3 regions of the Serratia sp. TSA_105.2 genome follow, and region 2 is predicted to be linked to each of the others. Evidence: predicted binding sites of a transcription regulator. Region 2 holds the regulator's gene; each other region holds the start of a gene.
What was found. The regulator PurR, encoded in region 2, represses purine synthesis genes. The targets are predictions, from matches to a motif close to CANGCAAACGTTTGCNTG.
Positions count from the first base shown of each region.

Region 1: a site for PurR is predicted at 4,278-4,295, ahead of ACUTSC_RS00335 (NCS2 family permease). Genes of this name have one in related genera too.
Region 3: a site for PurR is predicted at 1,616-1,633, ahead of serA (phosphoglycerate dehydrogenase). Genes of this name have one in related genera too.

Region 1 is NZ_JBQZFT010000001.1:74,798-80,660, forward strand. Features, by position in the region: gene ssb1 (single-stranded DNA-binding protein SSB1) at 1-164, shown strand, start outside; gene ACUTSC_RS00305 (3-oxoacyl-ACP reductase family protein) at 227-976, opposite strand; gene ACUTSC_RS00310 (LysR family transcriptional regulator) at 1,109-2,026, shown strand; gene bhsA (multiple stress resistance protein BhsA) at 2,082-2,342, opposite strand; gene ACUTSC_RS00320 (lipocalin-like domain-containing protein) at 2,539-2,982, shown strand; gene ACUTSC_RS00325 (glutathione S-transferase N-terminal domain-containing protein) at 2,979-3,647, shown strand; gene ACUTSC_RS00330 (VOC family protein) at 3,695-4,102, shown strand; gene ACUTSC_RS00335 (NCS2 family permease) at 4,435-5,796, shown strand.
Region 2 is NZ_JBQZFT010000001.1:844,946-850,808, reverse strand. Features, by position in the region: gene punR (DNA-binding transcriptional activator PunR) at 1-823, shown strand, start outside; gene purR (HTH-type transcriptional repressor PurR) at 820-1,845, opposite strand; gene cydH (cytochrome bd-I oxidase subunit CydH) at 2,170-2,259, shown strand; gene sodB (superoxide dismutase [Fe]) at 2,321-2,899, opposite strand; gene ACUTSC_RS03805 (NlpC/P60 family protein) at 3,099-3,917, opposite strand; gene ACUTSC_RS03800 (Grx4 family monothiol glutaredoxin) at 4,334-4,681, shown strand; gene rnt (ribonuclease T) at 4,750-5,433, opposite strand; gene gloA (lactoylglutathione lyase) at 5,512-5,863, opposite strand, start outside.
Region 3 is NZ_JBQZFT010000005.1:31,324-37,186, reverse strand. Features, by position in the region: gene ACUTSC_RS16700 (5-formyltetrahydrofolate cyclo-ligase) at 1-246, shown strand, start outside; gene serA (phosphoglycerate dehydrogenase) at 295-1,533, opposite strand; gene rpiA (ribose-5-phosphate isomerase RpiA) at 1,826-2,482, opposite strand; gene ACUTSC_RS16685 (LysR family transcriptional regulator ArgP) at 2,687-3,580, shown strand; gene ACUTSC_RS16680 (oxidative stress defense protein) at 3,629-4,360, opposite strand; gene argO (arginine exporter ArgO) at 4,482-5,099, opposite strand; gene ACUTSC_RS16670 (IclR family transcriptional regulator) at 5,224-5,863, opposite strand, start outside.

The DNA.
Region 1 (5,863 bases), 770 kb from region 2:
GTCAATCTGCCGGCGGCCAGGGCGGTTGGGGCCAGCCTCAGCAGCCACAGGGCGGCAACCAGTTCAGCGGCGGCCAGCAGCAGTCTCGCCCGGCGCAGAACAGCGCTCCGGCAGCCAGCAGCAACGAACCGCCAATGGATTTCGACGACGATATCCCGTTCTGATATCCGGCTGTTTGCAGCCAACAAAAAGCCCCTTTACGGGGCTTTTTGTATTTCAGGGGGCGTTACGCCGAGAAGCCGCCGTCGATGCTCAGGCTGGCGCCGGTGATGTAACCCGCCTGCGGGCCGGCGAGGTAGGCGACGAAGCTGGCGATCTCTTCATCTTTGCCGTAGCGGCCGATCGCCATCAGCTGCTTGAGTTGATCGGCGAATTCGCCGGCGTCCGGGTTCATCTCGGTGTCCACCGGGCCGGGCTGCACGTTATTGACGGTGATGCCGCGCGGGCCGAGATCGCGCGCCATGCCTTTGGTCAGGCCGACCAGCGCCGATTTGCTCATCGCATACACCGCCGCGCCGCCGAACGGCACGCGCTCGGCGTTGGTGCTGCCGATGTGGATGATGCGGCCGCCGTCGTTCATGTGGCGCGCCGCCTCCTGGCTGGCGACGAACACGCTGCGCACGTTGACCGCCAGCATGCGATCCAAATCGTCCAGCGCCAGCTCCTCGGTGCTGCCCAGCGTAAACACTCCGGCGTTGTTCACCAGAATATCCAGATTGCCGAACTGGCTGACCGCCTGGTGCACCGCCTGCTGCAGCGCTGCCGCATCGGCGCTGTCGGCCTTGATGGCGAGGGCTTTGCCGCCGGCGGTGGTGATGGCGCTTGCCACCGCTTCGGCGCGATCGGCCGAGGCGGCGTAGGTAAAGGCGACGGCGGCGCCTTCGCTCGCCAACCGTTTAACGATGGCGGCGCCGATGCCGCGTGAACCGCCTTGAACGAACGCGACTTTGCCTTGTAGAGGATGTGCTGTGGTCATGTTATTTCTCCAAAGTGGGTGAGGGTAAAGTAAAGTGCCGGCATTCAGTATCGGAGATCGCCGGCACGGCCACTAGCCACAAAGAGCTATAATCAGTTCAAACCATTAGTTTGAAATCCATAGAGGAAAAGTATGCTGGGACACCTGGAATGCTTCGTCAGCAGCGCGGAAAACGGCAGCTTTTCCGCCGCCGGCCGCAAGCTGGGCCTCAGCCCGGCGGCGGTGGGCAAAAACGTCACCCGGCTGGAGACGCTGGTTGGCGTGCGCCTGTTCCAGCGCAACACTCGCCAGCTGATCCTGACCGAAGAGGGTGAGCGTTTTTTGCAGGAAGTCAGCGGTGGTCTGCAGTCGATTCAGTGCGCGTTGAAGGGCCTGAGCAGCAGCGGTGGCGTGGCGGCCGGCAGCCTGAGGATCAGCATGGGCACCGCTTTCGGTCTGAATTTCGTGTTGCCGATGTTGCCGGATTTTCTGGCGCGTTATCCGGCGATCGTGCCGGACTGGCATTTTGATAATCGCCAGGTGGATCTGATCGGCGAGCACTTCGACGCCGCGTTGGGCGGCGGCATCGAACTGGCTCAGGGGATGATTGCGCGCGAGCTGGCGCCCGCACACGGCGTGTTGGTGGCTTCGGCGGATTATCTGCGGCAACGGCCGCCGCTGCGGCAGCCGGAACAGCTGGCGCAACACACCGGGATTTTCATCCGTTCGCCGCAGACCGGGCGTATCCGCCATCAGCCGCTGCGCAATGCGGAAAACGAGCAGCATGCGCCGGCGATGGCGATCGGCATGACGGTAAACGAGCCGGAGGCGGCGGCGCGGGCGGCGGAAATGGGCTTGGGCATTGCCTTGATCGCCATGCCGAATGCGGTGCCTTATCTGGAAAACGGCCGCCTGGTGCGGGTGTTGCCGGGCTGGTATGTCGATCGCGGCAGCATGCACCTTTATTTTCCCACCACCAAATTCTTACCGACCAAAACCCGGGTTTTTGTCGATTTCATCACCGAGCAGTTTCGCCTGCAGAAGCTGGCGACACGCTTCGACGCTCGCTAAAACGAGAAAAGCCCCTTGCGGGGCTTCTTTCTTCCGTCGGTTGGCTGTTCGACGATCAGTTGAAGATTTCTGCGGTGCCGTACAGTTTGTTCTGGCCACCGGCGGCGACGATGCGGTATGAGCTGGCGCCCGACGCGGCGGCTTTGCTGGCCAGTTCGCTTTCCAGCGCGCTCAGGTTGGTGGCGCCGCTAACGGAGACTACGCCGATTTTCTGGGCGTCTGCAGCGGGTTGGCTGGAAGGCAGGTCAGCGGCGAAGGTAGCGAAAGAAGCGGTAGCCAGCAGCGCAGCGGTAGCAAAAATTTTGACGTTTTTCATGATGTATTCCTCAGCGTATTGATTGGATGAGAGCCCGTTGTCTCTCGATGTGTTAAATAGTAGTGCGGCAGATTGGAATAAAAAATCGGAGAGTTTTGAGTATCTCTATCAAATAAATTGATTGTTTTTTCACCCGCTGGCGCGCGGTAAAAATCGCCACTACCCTTTACAGACGATCTTTAACCGGAGAAGCGTAATGACGGTAAACGCGTTTATCGGCAGCTGGGCGCTGGTGTCGTCGGTGTTCAAAAACCAGAACGGCGAGCTGAATTACCCGCTGGGCGAGCAGGTGTTGGGGCGCATCCACTATGAGGCCAACGGCACGATGGCGGCGCAGCTGTACAGCGCCGTGCGGCCGCGTTTCGCCGCCGACGATTTGGCGCAGGGGTCCGAGCGGGAGATCCGCGCGGCCTTCATCAATATGATTTGCTACTTCGGCCGCTATCAGGTGGAGGAAAGCGAGCAGCGGGTGGTGCATCAGGTCGAAGGCTGTTCGTTCCCCAACTGGGTAGGCAGCCGTCAGATGCGTTTTTACGCTTTCAGCGGCGATCGGCTGACGTTGCGCACGGTCCCCTTGCAGCTCGGCAATGGCGTGCAGGTGGGCGAACTGGTGTGGCAGCGGACAGGAGCTTCTTTATGATCATTGTTCATCATCTCAATCACTCACGGTCGCAGCGCATTCTGTGGTTTCTGGAAGAGCTGGGCGTGCCCTATCAGGTGCAACGCTACGAACGCGATCCGCAGACCATGCTGGCGCCGGCGGCGCTGAAAAAGATCCACCCGCTGGGCAAATCGCCGGTGATCGTCGACGGCGATCTGACGCTGGCGGAATCCGGCGCCATCATCGAATACCTGCAGGAAGCCTATGACGCGCAAGGGATGTTCATGCCGACCGACTTCCACGCGCGCCAGCAGTATCGCTACTGGCTGCACTACGCCGAAGGATCGCTGATGCCGCTGTTGGTGATGAAATTGGTGTTCAGCCGTCTCGGGCAGCCGCCAATCCCCTGGCTGCTGCGGCCAGTGGCCGGCGCGATCGGCAAGGGCGTGCAGCGCGAATATCTCGACAAGCAGATCGCGCCGCAGTGCGAATTCCTCGAACAGCACCTGAACAAGGGCAGCTGGTTCGTCGGCAACGACTTCAGCGCGGCGGACATTCAGATGAGCTTCCCGCTGGAAGCGATGGCGGCGCGCGGCGCGTTGGATGATTGCCCGAAGCTGCGCGGCTTTCTGCAGCGCATTCACGCCCGGCCCGCCTACCAGCGGGCACTGGAGCAGGGCGGCCCTTACGACCTGCTGAGCTAACCGGATGGGCTATACTCGATGGGGTCATTCTTCATCGGAGGTAGCCCATGGCTACGCAAATCTTCGTTAACCTGCCCGTACGCGATCTGCCCGCCTCGATGGCGTTTTTCACCCACCTGGGTTTCACTTTCAACCCGCAATTTACCGATGACACTGCCGCATGCATGGTGGTCAGCGACACGATTTACGTGATGCTGCTGACCCATGAAAAATTCAGGGTGTTTACCCCGAATCCGATCGGCGACGCCAAACAGACCACCGAAGTGCTGGTGTGCCTGTCGCAGCCCAGCCGGGCGGCGGTGGACGAACTGGTGCGCAAGGCGGTCGCCGGCGGCGGCAACACTTATCACCCGCCACGGGACTACGGCGTGATGTACGGCCACGGTTTTCAGGATCTGGATGGCCATATCTGGGAATTGATGTATATGGATCCCGCCGCGGTGCAGACGCAATAATCTCGCCGTGACGGCGTTCGCCGGGGCGCCCGTCGCCCCGGTTTTATCGTGCAGGCGCCATTCCCGCCACTTTCTGCATAAATTGCCGCGATCTTTAGTTGATTAGACGCTATGGAAGGCAGGATAATCGTTTGCCTTGAATAAACCACCATAAATTACCCGTACCGCGCGCGGCGAGTTAAACGTTTGCCTTGGTGCGCATCGCCGTTGGCGATGCGACGGAAGGGCAAGGATGCGGAACGTGACGTAAACGATTACGTGGCGATCGGGCGCGGGCGAGATTACAGGCCTGCTGTAACGGGCCGATTCATGAAACACAGGGGAAGTAACCTATGTCGAACTCTCAAGCGAACCACGCCGCAAAACCAACCGGCGGGCTTGATGGCTATTTTAAAATTTCCGCGCGCGGCAGCAGCGTGCGTCAGGAAGTGGTGGCGGGGCTGACCACCTTCCTGGCGATGGTGTACTCGGTGATCGTGGTGCCGAGCATGCTGGGCAAAGCGGGCTTCCCGCCGGCGGCGGTGTTTGTCTCCACTTGCCTGGTGGCCGGTCTGGGCTCGCTGCTGATGGGGCTGTGGGCTAACCTGCCGATGGCCATCGGCTGTGCGATTTCATTGACCGCTTTCACCGCCTTCAGCCTGGTGCTGGGCCAGCACATCAGCATTCCGGTGGCGCTGGGCGCGGTGTTCGTGATGGGCGTGCTATTTACCATTATCTCGGTCACCGGCATCCGCGCCTGGATCCTGCGCAACCTGCCGATGGGGGTGGCGCACGGCACCGGCATCGGTATCGGTCTGTTCCTGCTGCTGATCGCCGCCAACGGCGTCGGCCTGGTGGTGAAGAACCCGCTGGATGGCCTGCCGGTGGCGCTCGGCGCGTTCACCTCCTTCCCGGTGGTGATGACGCTGGTCGGCCTGGCGGTGATCTTCGGCCTGGAAAAACTGCGCGTGCCCGGCGGCATTTTGCTGGTGATCATCGCCATTTCCATCATCGGCCTGATCGTCGACCCGGCGGTGAAATACCAGGGGCTGTTCGCCATGCCGAGCCTGGCGGATGCTGACGGCAAATCGTTGATCTTCAGCCTGGATATCATGGGCGCATTGCAGCCGGTGGTGTTGCCGAGCGTGCTGGCGCTGGTGATGACCGCGGTGTTCGACGCCACCGGCACCATCCGCGCGGTGGCCGGGCAAGCCAACCTGCTGGATAAAGACGGGCAGATCATCAACGGCGGCAAGGCGCTGACCTCGGATTCCCTGAGCAGCATCTTCTCCGGCCTGGTGGGCGCCGCGCCCGCCGCGGTCTACATCGAATCCGCCGCCGGCACCGCCGCGGGCGGCAAGACCGGCCTGACCGCCACCGTGGTCGGCATTCTGTTCCTGCTGATCCTGTTCCTGTCGCCGCTGGCCTATCTGGTGCCGGTCTATGCCACCGCACCGGCGCTGATGTACGTCGGCCTGCTGATGCTGAGCAACGTCACCAAGCTGGACTTCAACGACTTCGTCGACGCGATGGCCGGCCTGCTGTGCGCGGTGTTCATCGTACTGACCTGCAACATCGTTACCGGCATCATGCTGGGCTTCAGTTCGCTGGTCATCGGCCGCATCTTCTCCGGCGAATGGCGCAAGCTGAACATCGGCACCGTGCTGATCGCCGTGGCGCTGGTGGCGTTTTACGCCGGCGGCTGGGCGATTTAAGCCCCTCGGGTTTCCCTCGCCCGATGGGCGGGGGAATCTGTCACGGCATTTCCCTTCTTAAGATAAG
Region 2 (5,863 bases):
GCAATGGCTGGCGGTGCCGCTGTTTGAGCGGCGCCACCGCGACGTGGAGTTGACGCCGGCCGGCGCGCTGTTTATCAAGGATGCGCGAGTTGTTATCAAAAAAATGCTCGACACCCGCCGCCACTGTCAGCAGGTGGCCAACGGATGGCGCGGCCAGCTGAATATCGCGGTCGACATCATCGTCAAACCGCAGCGCAGCCGTCAGCTGGTGTTGGATTTCTACCGTCATTTCCCCGACGTCGAATTGATGCTGCAACCCGAGGTGTTCAACGGCGTGTGGGATGCCTTGGTGGACGGCAGGGCGGATATGGCGATCGGCGCCACCCGTGCGGTGCCGGTCGGCGGCGGTTTCGCCTTCCGCGACATGGGTTATATGAACTGGCTGTGCGTGGTCAGCCCGCAACATCCGCTGGCGCAGTTGACGGGGCCGCTGAATGACGATCAGCTGCGGCCGTACCCTTCGCTTTGCCTGGAGGACACCTCGCGCAATCTGCCCAAGCGCGTCACCTGGACGCTGGATAACCAGCGGCGGCTGGTGGTGCCGGACTGGACTTCGGCGCTCGACTGTTTGTGCGCCGGGCTGTGCGTCGGCATGATGCCGGCGCATCGGGCGCTGCCGCGGGTGCAGCGCGGTGAGTTGAAGGCGTTGCAGCTGCAGCAGCCGTTTCCTGCCAGCCCTTGCTGCCTGACCTGGCAGCAGGATAAACCGTCACCGGCGATGAGCTGGCTGCTGGCGTATCTGGGCGATGGGGAAACGCTGAATCAGGAGTGGCTGAGCGAGGTGGAACCGGAAGCCGCGCAGGCTTCCGGCGCGGGGGATTAGCGGCGGTAGTCGATGAACGGGCCGTCGGCGACCGAGCGGCGTTCGATCAGCTTCGGATGCACTTCGATCACCTGCGACTCTTCGCGTTTGCTGATAATGCGATCCAGCAGCATGGTGAAGGCCATTTCGCCCAGACGCTCTTTCGGCTGGTGAATGGTAGTCAGCGCCGGGGTGAAGTAGCGGGCGTTGCGCACGTTGTCATAGCCGATCACAGAAATATCCTGTGGCACCCGCAGCCCCAGCTCGTCGGCCGCGCAGATGGCGCCCATCGCCATGATGTCGCCGCCGCAGAATACCGCGGTCGGCCGCTGTTTTTGCGACAGGATTTGGTGCATCGCCTTGTAGCCGGACTCCGGCTCAAAGTCACCCTGGACGATCCACTCTTCGCGGATGTCGATATGCGCTTCCTGCAGCGCCTTCATAAAGCCCTGATGACGGCCGCCGCCGGTGTTGCGCGACAGCTGGCCCGGAATGGCGCCGATATCGCGGTGGCCGCGCTCGATCAGGTAACGGCCGGCCAGATAGCCGCCTTCGAACGCGTTATCGATGATGGTATCGGTGAAGTCGCCGCGCGCAGCGCCCCAGTCCATCACCACCATCGGGATATTACGGTAGTCTTCCAGCATGCCCAGCAGCTGATCGGGGTACTCGGAGCACATGACCAGCAGGCCGTCGACGCGTTTTTGCGCCAGCATCGCCAGATAGGCGCGCTGCTTATCCAGATTATTGTGTGAGTTGCACAGGATCAGGGTGTAGCCCTTGCTGTAGCAGCTGTTTTCCACCGCCTCGATCACTTCGGCAAAGTAGGGCGCTTCGCTCGAGGTGGCCAGCAGGCCGATCGACTTGGTGTGATTGACTTTCAGGCTGCGCGCCACGGCGCTCGGCGAGTAGTGCAGTTCTTTGATGGCGGCCCACACGGCCGCTTTGGTCTCTTCGGCGACGAAACGAGTCTTATTGATGACGTGGGAAACGGTGGTGGTGGAAACGCCCGCGCGTTTGGCCACATCTTTAATCGTTGCCATGTAAGGAATGACTCCTGAACTCACATGTTTACAGCATGTAAGTGTGATGTTAATCGTTTGCCTACGTAGATCCTTCTCCAGAGAAGCGAAAACTGAGTTTTTAGTGTGTTGAAGTCTTCAGCGCTTAATCAGGAGGGGCATGGATGCCGGTACGCAGTTGTGAACTGCGAATTTTGTCGCATATTGAACAAAAGTGGAAGAGGTAATCGAGATTATAAACCGGGAAATGATAACAAGATTTTGTCGGCGAACTGTGGGAAAATGATTTGACGTACTAATTGTGCGCCTTTTATCCTTAGGAAAGCCCATTTTAAAGGAGTTGTCATGGATACCGAATTGAAGATGTCGCTGTTCACCACCGTCTGCGCGTTAGCGGTCATTATCGCTTTCAGCTTCGTTGCCGCGTTGAACTGATTTACCCCCGGTTATAAAAAAGGCGCAGCCTGGCTGCGCCTCATCACCTCAGAACCTGCGCTTACGCCAGGTTTTCCGCGGCGAAGGTCCAGTTGACCAACGCCCAGAAGTTTTCCAGGTATTTTGGACGCGCATTGCGGTAATCGATGTAATACGCGTGTTCCCACACGTCAACGGTCAGCAGCGGTTTGTCTTCACCGGTCAGCGGGGTGGCCGCGTTGGAGGTGTTGACGATCGCCAGCGCGCCGTCTGGTTTTTTCACCAGCCAGGTCCAGCCGGCGCCGAAGTTTTTCACTGCGGCATCGGTGAACTGCTCTTTGAACGCAGCGAAGGAGCCGAAGGATTTGACGATCGCCGCCGCCAGTTCGCCCTGCGGTTCACCGCCGCCCTGTGGCGACAGGCAGTGCCAGTAGAAGGTGTGGTTCCACACCTGCGCGGCATTGTTGAAGACGCCGCCGTTAGAGGTCTTGATGATCTCTTCGAGCGATTTGCCCTCGAACTCGCTGCCTTTCACCAGGTTGTTCAGGTTAACCACGTAGGTATTGTGGTGTTTGCCGTAGTGGTATTCCAGGGTCTCAGCGGAGATGTGCGGCTCGAGCGCGTTTTTCTCATACGGTAATGCAGGTAATTCAAACGACATTGCTTCCTCCTTTACAGCGCCATTCGCTTTCCGCCGGGGCGAGAGTCATATGGGCCGTTTTTTATTGTGGTCTTTCAATCTTAACAATTTTCATCATAAAAAACAGGAAGAAAAGCGAGAAATGCGCGTGGGGTGGTGCGATGGGCGAGAGCTTGAGCAGGCGGTTGCGACCGGGACCGCAACCGCGCAGAGCAGGGAATTAACGGATAGTTTTCGGCGTTACTACGCGGCGTGCGCCGATGTAGTGGTTCTGCCAATAGTCGTTGTCGAGCTGGCTGATGCGGATCTCTTCGCCGGTGCGCGGCGACTGGATGAATTTGCCGTTGCCGAGGTAGACGCCAACATGGTCCGCCACGCCGCGGTTGTTGATGCGGAAGAACACCAGATCGCCGCTTTCCAGCTCGCTTTTCTTGATCGGCGCCGCGTCGCGCAGGTGATACATTTCGTTGGCGGTGCGCGGCATTTTGATTTTCACCACGTCTTTATAGGCGTAATAGATAAGGCCGCTGCAGTCGAAGCCGGTGCGCGGCGAACTGCCGCCCCAGCGGTAAGGTTTGCCCATCTGCCCCATCAGCTTGGCCATCGCGGTCTGCTTGGCATGCTGGTAGCGTTTTTTGTGCGCCGGGCTGAGTTTTAACGGTTTTTCGTCACGCGCCAGTTTGGCGGTGGCCATACCGGCTTCGCGGTGGCGACCATAGCCTTTTTTATAGCCCTTTTTCGGCGGGGTGACTTTAATCTTGGCGGTTTTCTGCGCTTTGGCCTTGGGTTTGGCGCTGGCGATCTTTTTCGCGCTTTTCTCGCTTTTCGTCTTGGCGGCCCTGGTTTTTTTCGCAGGGGCCGTCACTTTGGCTTTTTTAGCGGCTTTGTCCGCTTTCTTTTTTCTGCGGTCATCGGGCCGCGCTTCATTAGCATGGCTTTTACGCTGCTCGGCGGCAACACGCGCCTGTGGCGCAGCGTGCGCCAAATTGAAGAAGAGCTGCGTAAACAGCAGCGCAAAGAGCGTAAGAATTAAACGCATGTCGACGTCACCAACCTTGGCCCCGAAGCGGATATCGAAAGAGTTACAGTATTCCCGAATTTCGCCATATAAAACAGCGAAGAACTCATAAATAATAATCCATATTGTGAGAAAACGTTAATGACATTTTTTTTGGTTCAAAATCAGTCCGTTGGTGTATAAAAAAGCACCGCCGGGTGGCTGTGGATATAATTAATCCCCGCCGTCATCGCCAAGCAATATATTAGTGAAATGGTCGGATTAAAAATGTTATTCTCAACGTATGTTTTGACCGGAATGACGTGGCCGGTGAAACGCGATCGGTAGCGGGCGAATATCCTTGCAAAAGATGGCGTTTTCTTGCGACTGTTCCAGCCGCTACAATAGCCCGCGTGATGCATGTTGTAGCCATGAAATGTGGCTTGAGGAAGCAATAAATGACGACGACACTTGAAAAAATTCAGCATCAGATCGCTGAAAACCCGATTCTGCTGTACATGAAAGGTTCGCCAAAGCTGCCGAGCTGCGGCTTCTCCGCACAGGCTGTGCAAGCGCTGTCCGCCTGCGGCGAACGTTTCGCCTACGTGGACATTCTGCAAAACCCGGACATTCGCGCCGAGCTGCCAAAATACGCCAACTGGCCGACGTTCCCGCAGCTGTGGGTAGACGGTGAGCTGGTCGGCGGTTGCGATATCATCATCGAGATGTATCAGCGCGGCGAACTGCAGCAGCTGATCAAAGAAACGGCAGAAAAGTATAAAGCGCAGGAAGACCAGCAGTCTTAATCGGCAGGCTTGCGGTTATCGCGTAACGGGCGGCGCCAGTGCAAACTGGGCCGCCTTTTTTGTTGGGCTTACTCGGCGAGATCGCCGACCGGCAGCGGCCAGCCGCCGAGACGTTTCCAGCGGTTAACCAGCTCGCAAAACAGCAGGGCAGTTTGCTCGGTGTCGTACAGCGCAGAGTGCGCCTGGCTGCTGTCGAACGGCATACCGGCGGCGATACAGGCTTTCGCCAACACCGTTTGGCCCAGTACCAGGCCGCTGAGCGCAGCGGTGTCGAAGGTGGCGAACGGATGGAACGGGTTGCGCTTCAGGCCGGCGCGTTCTGCTGCGGCCATCAGGAAGCTGTGATCGAAGTTGGCGTTGTGCGCCACGATAATGGCCCGGTTGCAACCGCGATCCTTGAGCCCTTTGCGCACCGCTTTGAAAATGGCGTGCAGCGCGTCATATTCGCTGACCGCGCCGCGCAGCGGATTGTGCGGATCGATGCCGTTAAACGCCAGCGCTTCCGGCTGCAGGTTGGCGCCCTCGAAAGGCTCCACGTGGAAGTGCAGGGTCTCGTCCCGCTGCAGCCAGCCATCTTCATCCATTTTCAGCGTGACGGCGGCGATCTCCAGCAACGCATCGGTATTGGCGTTGAAGCCGGCGGTTTCAACATCTATTACTACGGGATAAAACCCACGAAAACGACCACTCAGGGCGTTAAGATCACTTTTTTCGGCCATCAGTTTCTTATCTTCATCGAATGCAGCGCGCATTATGGCAAATTTTGCGCCCGGTTGCAGGCGCTATCGCGCGGAGAATCAGCAGGGCGCAGCGCGCCCTGAAGGGGAGGCTTAGTGGCCGAGGCCCTGACCGGCGTGTTTGTTTTCGATCAGCTCGATTTTGTAGCCGTCCGGATCTTCGACGAAGGCGATGACCGTGGTGCCGCCTTTCACCGGGCCGGCTTCGCGGGTGACCTTGCCGCCTGCGCGGCGGATGCTGTCGCAGGTGGCGGCAACGTCGTCCACGCCCAGCGCCAGGTGGCCGAAGGCGGTGCCCATGTCGTAGCTGTCGGTGCCCCAGTTATAGGTCAGTTCGATAACCGCGCCTTCGCTCTCTTCCGTATAGCCGACGAAAGCCAGCGAATATTTGTACTCTGGGTTTTCGCTGGTGCGCAGCAGGCGCATGCCTAATACCTTGGTGTAG
Region 3 (5,863 bases), on a different contig from region 2:
CCGCTGGGCGAGCTGGACGTCGTGCTGACGCCGCTGGTGGCATTCGATCATACCGGGCAGCGTCTGGGTATGGGCGGCGGCTTTTACGATCGCACCCTGCAAAACTGGCAGAGCGACGGCCCCTATCCCATCGGGCTGGCCCATGATTGCCAGCAGGTGGAGCACCTGCCGACCGAGCACTGGGATATCCCGCTACCGGAAATCCTCACCCCGCTCTGCAGCTGGGCGTGGCACGAACCTAAATAGCAAAAGGCCGGATCGCTCCGGCCTTTTTCGTTGCGGCATGCCGCCTAATCAGAACAGCAGACGGGCGCGAATAGTGCCGTCGATGGCCTTCATGCGCTGCAGCGCGGCGTCGGCGCGCGCGGTTTCCGCTTCGATGTCGATCACCACGTAGCCGATTTCCGGGCCGGTTTGCAGATACTGCGCGGCGATGTTAACCCCCTCTTCGGCGAAGATCTGGTTAATCTGCGTCAGCACGCCCGGACGGTTTTCGTGGATGTGCAGCAGGCGGCTGGCGTTCGGGCCATGCGCCGGGAGCGACACTTCCGGGAAGTTAACGGCGGACAGGGTCGATCCGTTGTCGGAGTATTTCGCCAGCTTGCCGGCCACTTCGTCGCCGATGTTCTCCTGCGCTTCCTGAGTGGAGCCGCCGATGTGCGGCGTCAGCAGCACGTTGTCGAACTCACACAGCGGCGAGTTGAACGGATCGCTGTTGGTTGCCGGCTCTTCCGGGAAGACGTCGATCGCCGCGCCCGCCAGGTGATTGCTGGCCAGCGCATCGCACAGCGCGGGAATATCCACCACGGTGCCGCGCGAGGCGTTGATCAGAATGGCGCCTGGTTTCATCAGCGCCAGCTCTTCCGCTCCCATCATGTTCTTGGTGGCCAGCGTTTCCGGCACGTGCAGCGTCACCACGTCGCTCATATTGAGCAGATCGGACAGATGGCGCACCTGCTGCGCATTACCTAACGGCAGCTTGTTCTCGATATCGTAGAAGAACACCTTCATGCCCAGCCCTTCGGCCAGAATGCCAAGCTGGGTGCCGATATGGCCGTAGCCGATGATACCCAGCTTTTTACCGCGCGCCTCATAGGAGCCCACGGCCAGTTTGTGCCACACGCCGCGGTGCGCCTTGGCGTTGGCGGCCGGAATGCCGCGCAGCATCAACAGCAGCTCGCCCAGCACCATTTCGGCCACGGATCGGGTATTGGAGAAGGGAGCGTTGAAGACCGGAATACCGCGCTTGGTCGCCGCTTTCAGATCAACCTGGTTGGTGCCGATGCAGAAGCAGCCCACCGCCACCAGTTTTTCTGCGGCGGCAAACACCTCTTCGGTCAGATGCGTACGCGATCGGATGCCGACGAAGTGTGCATCGCGGATGGATGCCTTCAGCGATTCGGTGTCTAACGCACCCTTGTGGTATTCGATGTTGGTATAACCGGCGGCACGTAAATTATCGACCGTGCTCTGATGAACCCCTTCCACCAACAGGAATTTAATCCTGTCTTTCTCCAATGATACTTTTGCCATTTACCCGACCCTATGTTCAGACTTCAGAAGCGGCTGTGACGACACAGCTCCCATCCAACATAACAAAAATAACGCGGGCGGCAATACAAACGATTGCCTGCCCGGCAGGACAAGGCGCAGCGTTGATGGCGGTTTACGGCAGAAAATGCCATAGGGAAAGTTTTCGGCAGAAGCTTTGGGGAGTCAGGTTTCACAATGTGACATAAGTCACCAAATTTGCCGTTTTTCAGAAAAGATATTTTAACCGAAGAATTATGCGGCCCGGCACTGCCGGGCCACAGACGGCGGAGGCTTATTTGACCACTTTCACGCCTTCCGGGGTGCCGACCAGCGCCACGTCCGCGCCGCGGTTGGCGAACAGCCCCACGGTCACCACGCCGGCGATGCCGTTGATCTTGTTCTCCAGCGCGATGGCGTCGGTGATGCTCAGGTTATGCACATCGAGGATCACGTTGCCGTTGTCGGTCACCACGTCCTGGCGATACTCCGGCAGGCCGCCGAGTTTCACCAGCTCGCGCGCCACGTAAGAGCGGGCCATCGGGATCACTTCCACCGGCAGCGGGAACTTGCCCAGCACGTCCACCTGCTTGCTGGCGTCGACGATGCAGATAAATTTCTTGGCGATGGCGGCGATGATCTTCTCGCGCGTCAGCGCAGCGCCGCCGCCCTTGATCATCTGCATATGGCCGTTGATTTCGTCCGCGCCATCCACGTAGATATCGAGCGAATCCACTTCGTTGCTGTCGAACACGTGGATGCCGAGGCTTTTCAGCTTGGCGGTGGAGGCATCGGAGCTGGACACCGCGCCTTCGATCTGGTGCTTGATGGAGCCCAGCGCGTCAATAAAGTGGGCGGCGGTAGAGCCGGTACCGACCCCGACGATGGTGCCCGGCGTCACGTATTCCAGCGCCGCCCAGCCCACCGCTTTTTTCAGTTCATCCTGCGTCATAATATGTCCCTTGCCTCTGTACGAAAACGTGTGCGTATTATAGGGTAAAACGCTGTTTTTCACGCCGGCAGGATCACACTTATTTACCGCAGCCCGCATTTTTGCCCGCTTGGCGGCGAGGTGGGGGCGTGATTTTTCCACCTGCGCCGTGCGCAAAATGTGGCATAGTGCCGGTATCATTCTAATTTAAGGGATATCTTTCCGATGAAACGCCCAGACTATCGTACGCTGCAAGCGCTGGACGCGGTGATCCGTGAGCGCGGCTTCGAGCGCGCCGCTCAAAAACTCTGTATCACGCAATCGGCGGTATCCCAACGCATCAAACAGCTGGAAAATCTGTTCGGCCAACCGCTGCTGGTCCGTACCGTGCCGCCGCGCCCCACCGAACAAGGGCAAAAGCTGCTCGCGCTGCTGCATCAGGTGGAATTGCTGGAAGAAGAGTGGCTGGGCAACGATACCGGCGTCGATACGCCGCTGCTGCTGTCGCTCGCGGTCAACGCCGACAGTCTGGCAACCTGGCTGCTGCCGGCGCTGAAGCCGGTGCTGGCGGACTCCCCCATTCGCCTGAATCTGCAGGTGGAAGATGAAACCCGCACCCAGGAGCGGCTGCGCCGCGGTGAGGTGGTGGGCGCAGTGAGTATTCAGCCGCAGCCGCTGCCGAGCTGCCTGGTGGATCGGCTGGGGGCGCTGGACTACCTGTTCGTGGCCTCCAGCGGCTTCGCCGAGCGCTACTTCCCGAACGGCGTCACCCGCTCCGCGCTGCTGAAAGCGCCGGCGGTGGCCTTCGATCATCTCGACGACATGCATCAGGCGTTCCTGCAGCAGAACTTCGATCTGTCGCCGGGCAGCGTGCCCTGCCACATCGTGAACTCGTCGGAAGCCTTCGTGCAGCTGGCACGCCAGGGCACAACCTGCTGTATGATCCCTCACCTGCAGATCGAAAAGGAGCTGGCATCCGGTGAACTGATCGATCTGACGCCGGGGCTGTACCAGCGCCGCATGCTGTACTGGCACCGCTTCGCGCCGGAAAGCCGCATGATGCGCAAAGTGACCGACGCGCTGCTGGAACACGGCCACCAGGTGCTGCGCCAGGATTAAAACGAAAAAAGGTTCGCCGCAGCGAACCTTTTCTTCAATACGAACACCTTACTGCGCGGCGTTGCGCTGCAGCTCGAACACCACATCCACCTGATCGTCGAAGTGAATGCTTTGCTGCTCATAGGTTTGCGCCGCGTCGCTTTCCGCCGCCGCACCGGCCGCCTTATACATCCGCGCCACCGGCATCGGCTGGTAGTTGGCAACCCGGTAGCGAATGCTGTACACCGGCCCCAGCTTGGCGTGGAAGCCTTTGGCCAGGGATTCGGCCTGCTGAGTCGCGTTTTCGATCGCTTTTTGCCGCGCCTGCTCGCGATACACGTCCGGTTTGGCGACGCCCAGCTCCACCGCGCGGATCTCGTTCAGGCCGGATTTCAGCGCGCCGTCCAGCAGCTCGTTCAGCTTGTCCAACTGACGCAGGGTCACCTGCACCTGGCGCACCGCCCGGTAGCCCTTCAGCACCGACTCGCCGGTTTTCAGGTAGTCATATTCCGGCTGGGTGCGCAGATTGGCGGCGCTGATGTCTTTCTTCTCGATGTTATTTTTCTGCAGGAAATCAAAGTACTGCGCCACGCGCTCGTCCACCTGCTTCTTCGCCTGGGCGGCGTCTTTGGAGGAAACGCTTACTTCGATCGCCAGGGTGGCGATATCCGGCGTGGCGTCCACGCTGGCGGTGCCGGAGGTGACGACGTGCGGCCCTTCAGGCACTTCAGCCGCCTGCAGCGCCATCGGTAACGTCCCTAATCCGACCATTGCGGCCATAGCCAATGCTTTTAGCTTCACAGTGTCTCCTTAATGACAGGCTGTCTCTGATCGCCGGCTTTTCCCTGTGAGAACCGCCGGATTCCTGGCATCAAACGTAGCATATCACGCGGCGTTTTGAATTCGGATTAGTGACAAATTCTTATAAATTTGCCCCCTGCCAGGCCAGCTGCAGCGCGATGCCCCACATCACCAGCCCGACCAGCGCGTTGATGATGCGCTGCGCCCGCTGCGTGTTCAGCCACGGCGCCAGCCAGGAGGCCAGCAGCGCCAGCCCGAAGAACCACACCGCCGACGCGCTGACCGCCCCGAGCGCGAACCAGGAGCGCACGTCCGCCGTCAGCTGCCCGCCCAGGCTGCCGAGCACCACAAAAGTATCCAGATAAACGTGCGGGTTCAGCCAGGTGACCGCCAGCATGGTGACCACGAGGCGCCAGCGGCTCTGCGCCAGCTCCTGCGCCGCGGCCTGCGCCGGTTGGGGGCTGAAGGCAGAACGGAACGCGCCCCACCCGTACCACAGCAGAAACGCCACCCCACCCCAGGTGACCAGCGCCAGCAGCAGCGGCGAGCGGGTCAGCAGGGCGCTGCCGCCGAAAATACCGGCGCAGATCAGCACGATATCGCTCAATGCGCACAGCGAAGCGATCATCAAATGATACTGGCGGCGAATGCCCTGATTCATCACGAATACGTTCTGCGGGCCCAGCGGCAGGATCATGGCGGCGCTCAGGGCAAAACCCTGCAGGAAGACGGCTAACATGGGGATTCCTCGAATGATAAAAGGCGCCGGACGAGGGCGCGTGTCGGTCAACACGCGCATCATACGAGGAAGCGATCATTAGGTGAAATTGATGTTTCTAATCCCGCATCAGCGGAACTAATACTCAAATCGGCGTGACGAACCCCAGCTCCTGAGAGATGCGTTGCGCGGTGGCCAGTACCGGTTTAATCAGGCTTTTGACGCCGATTTGCTGCAGCTTGGCGGTCGGCAATGAGACAGATACCGCATAAGGCACGCGCTGTTGAATATCGAACACCGGCGCCGCCACGCAGGAGACCCCCAGCTCGTTTTCTTCACGATCCATCGCCATGCCGCGCTGGCGAATATCGGCCAACTCCTCATACATCTTCGGCAGCTCGGTAATGGTATTGCGCGTCAGCGTCTGAATCTCCTGCTGGTGAGTCTGCCAGTAGTGAGCCGGGTAATCATCGTTGCCGTAGGCCATGAAGATTTTCCCCATCGCCGAACAATACAGCGGCATATGCTGGCCGATATAGGCGCGGGTGCGCATCATGCCGGTGGTCGGCTCCAACTTGTAGATCAGGATGACGTGGTCGTCTTCGCGGCTGGAGAAGTTGACCGTCTCGCCCACCTCCAGGTTCAGCTGTTCCAAATGCGGCGCGGCCACGTGAATGATATTGAGTGACGACAGCGCCTTCTGGCCGATGGAAATGAACTTGGTGGTCAGGCGGTAACTGCCCGGCGACGGCGCCTGGGTCACATAGCCGCTGGTGTGCAGCCCC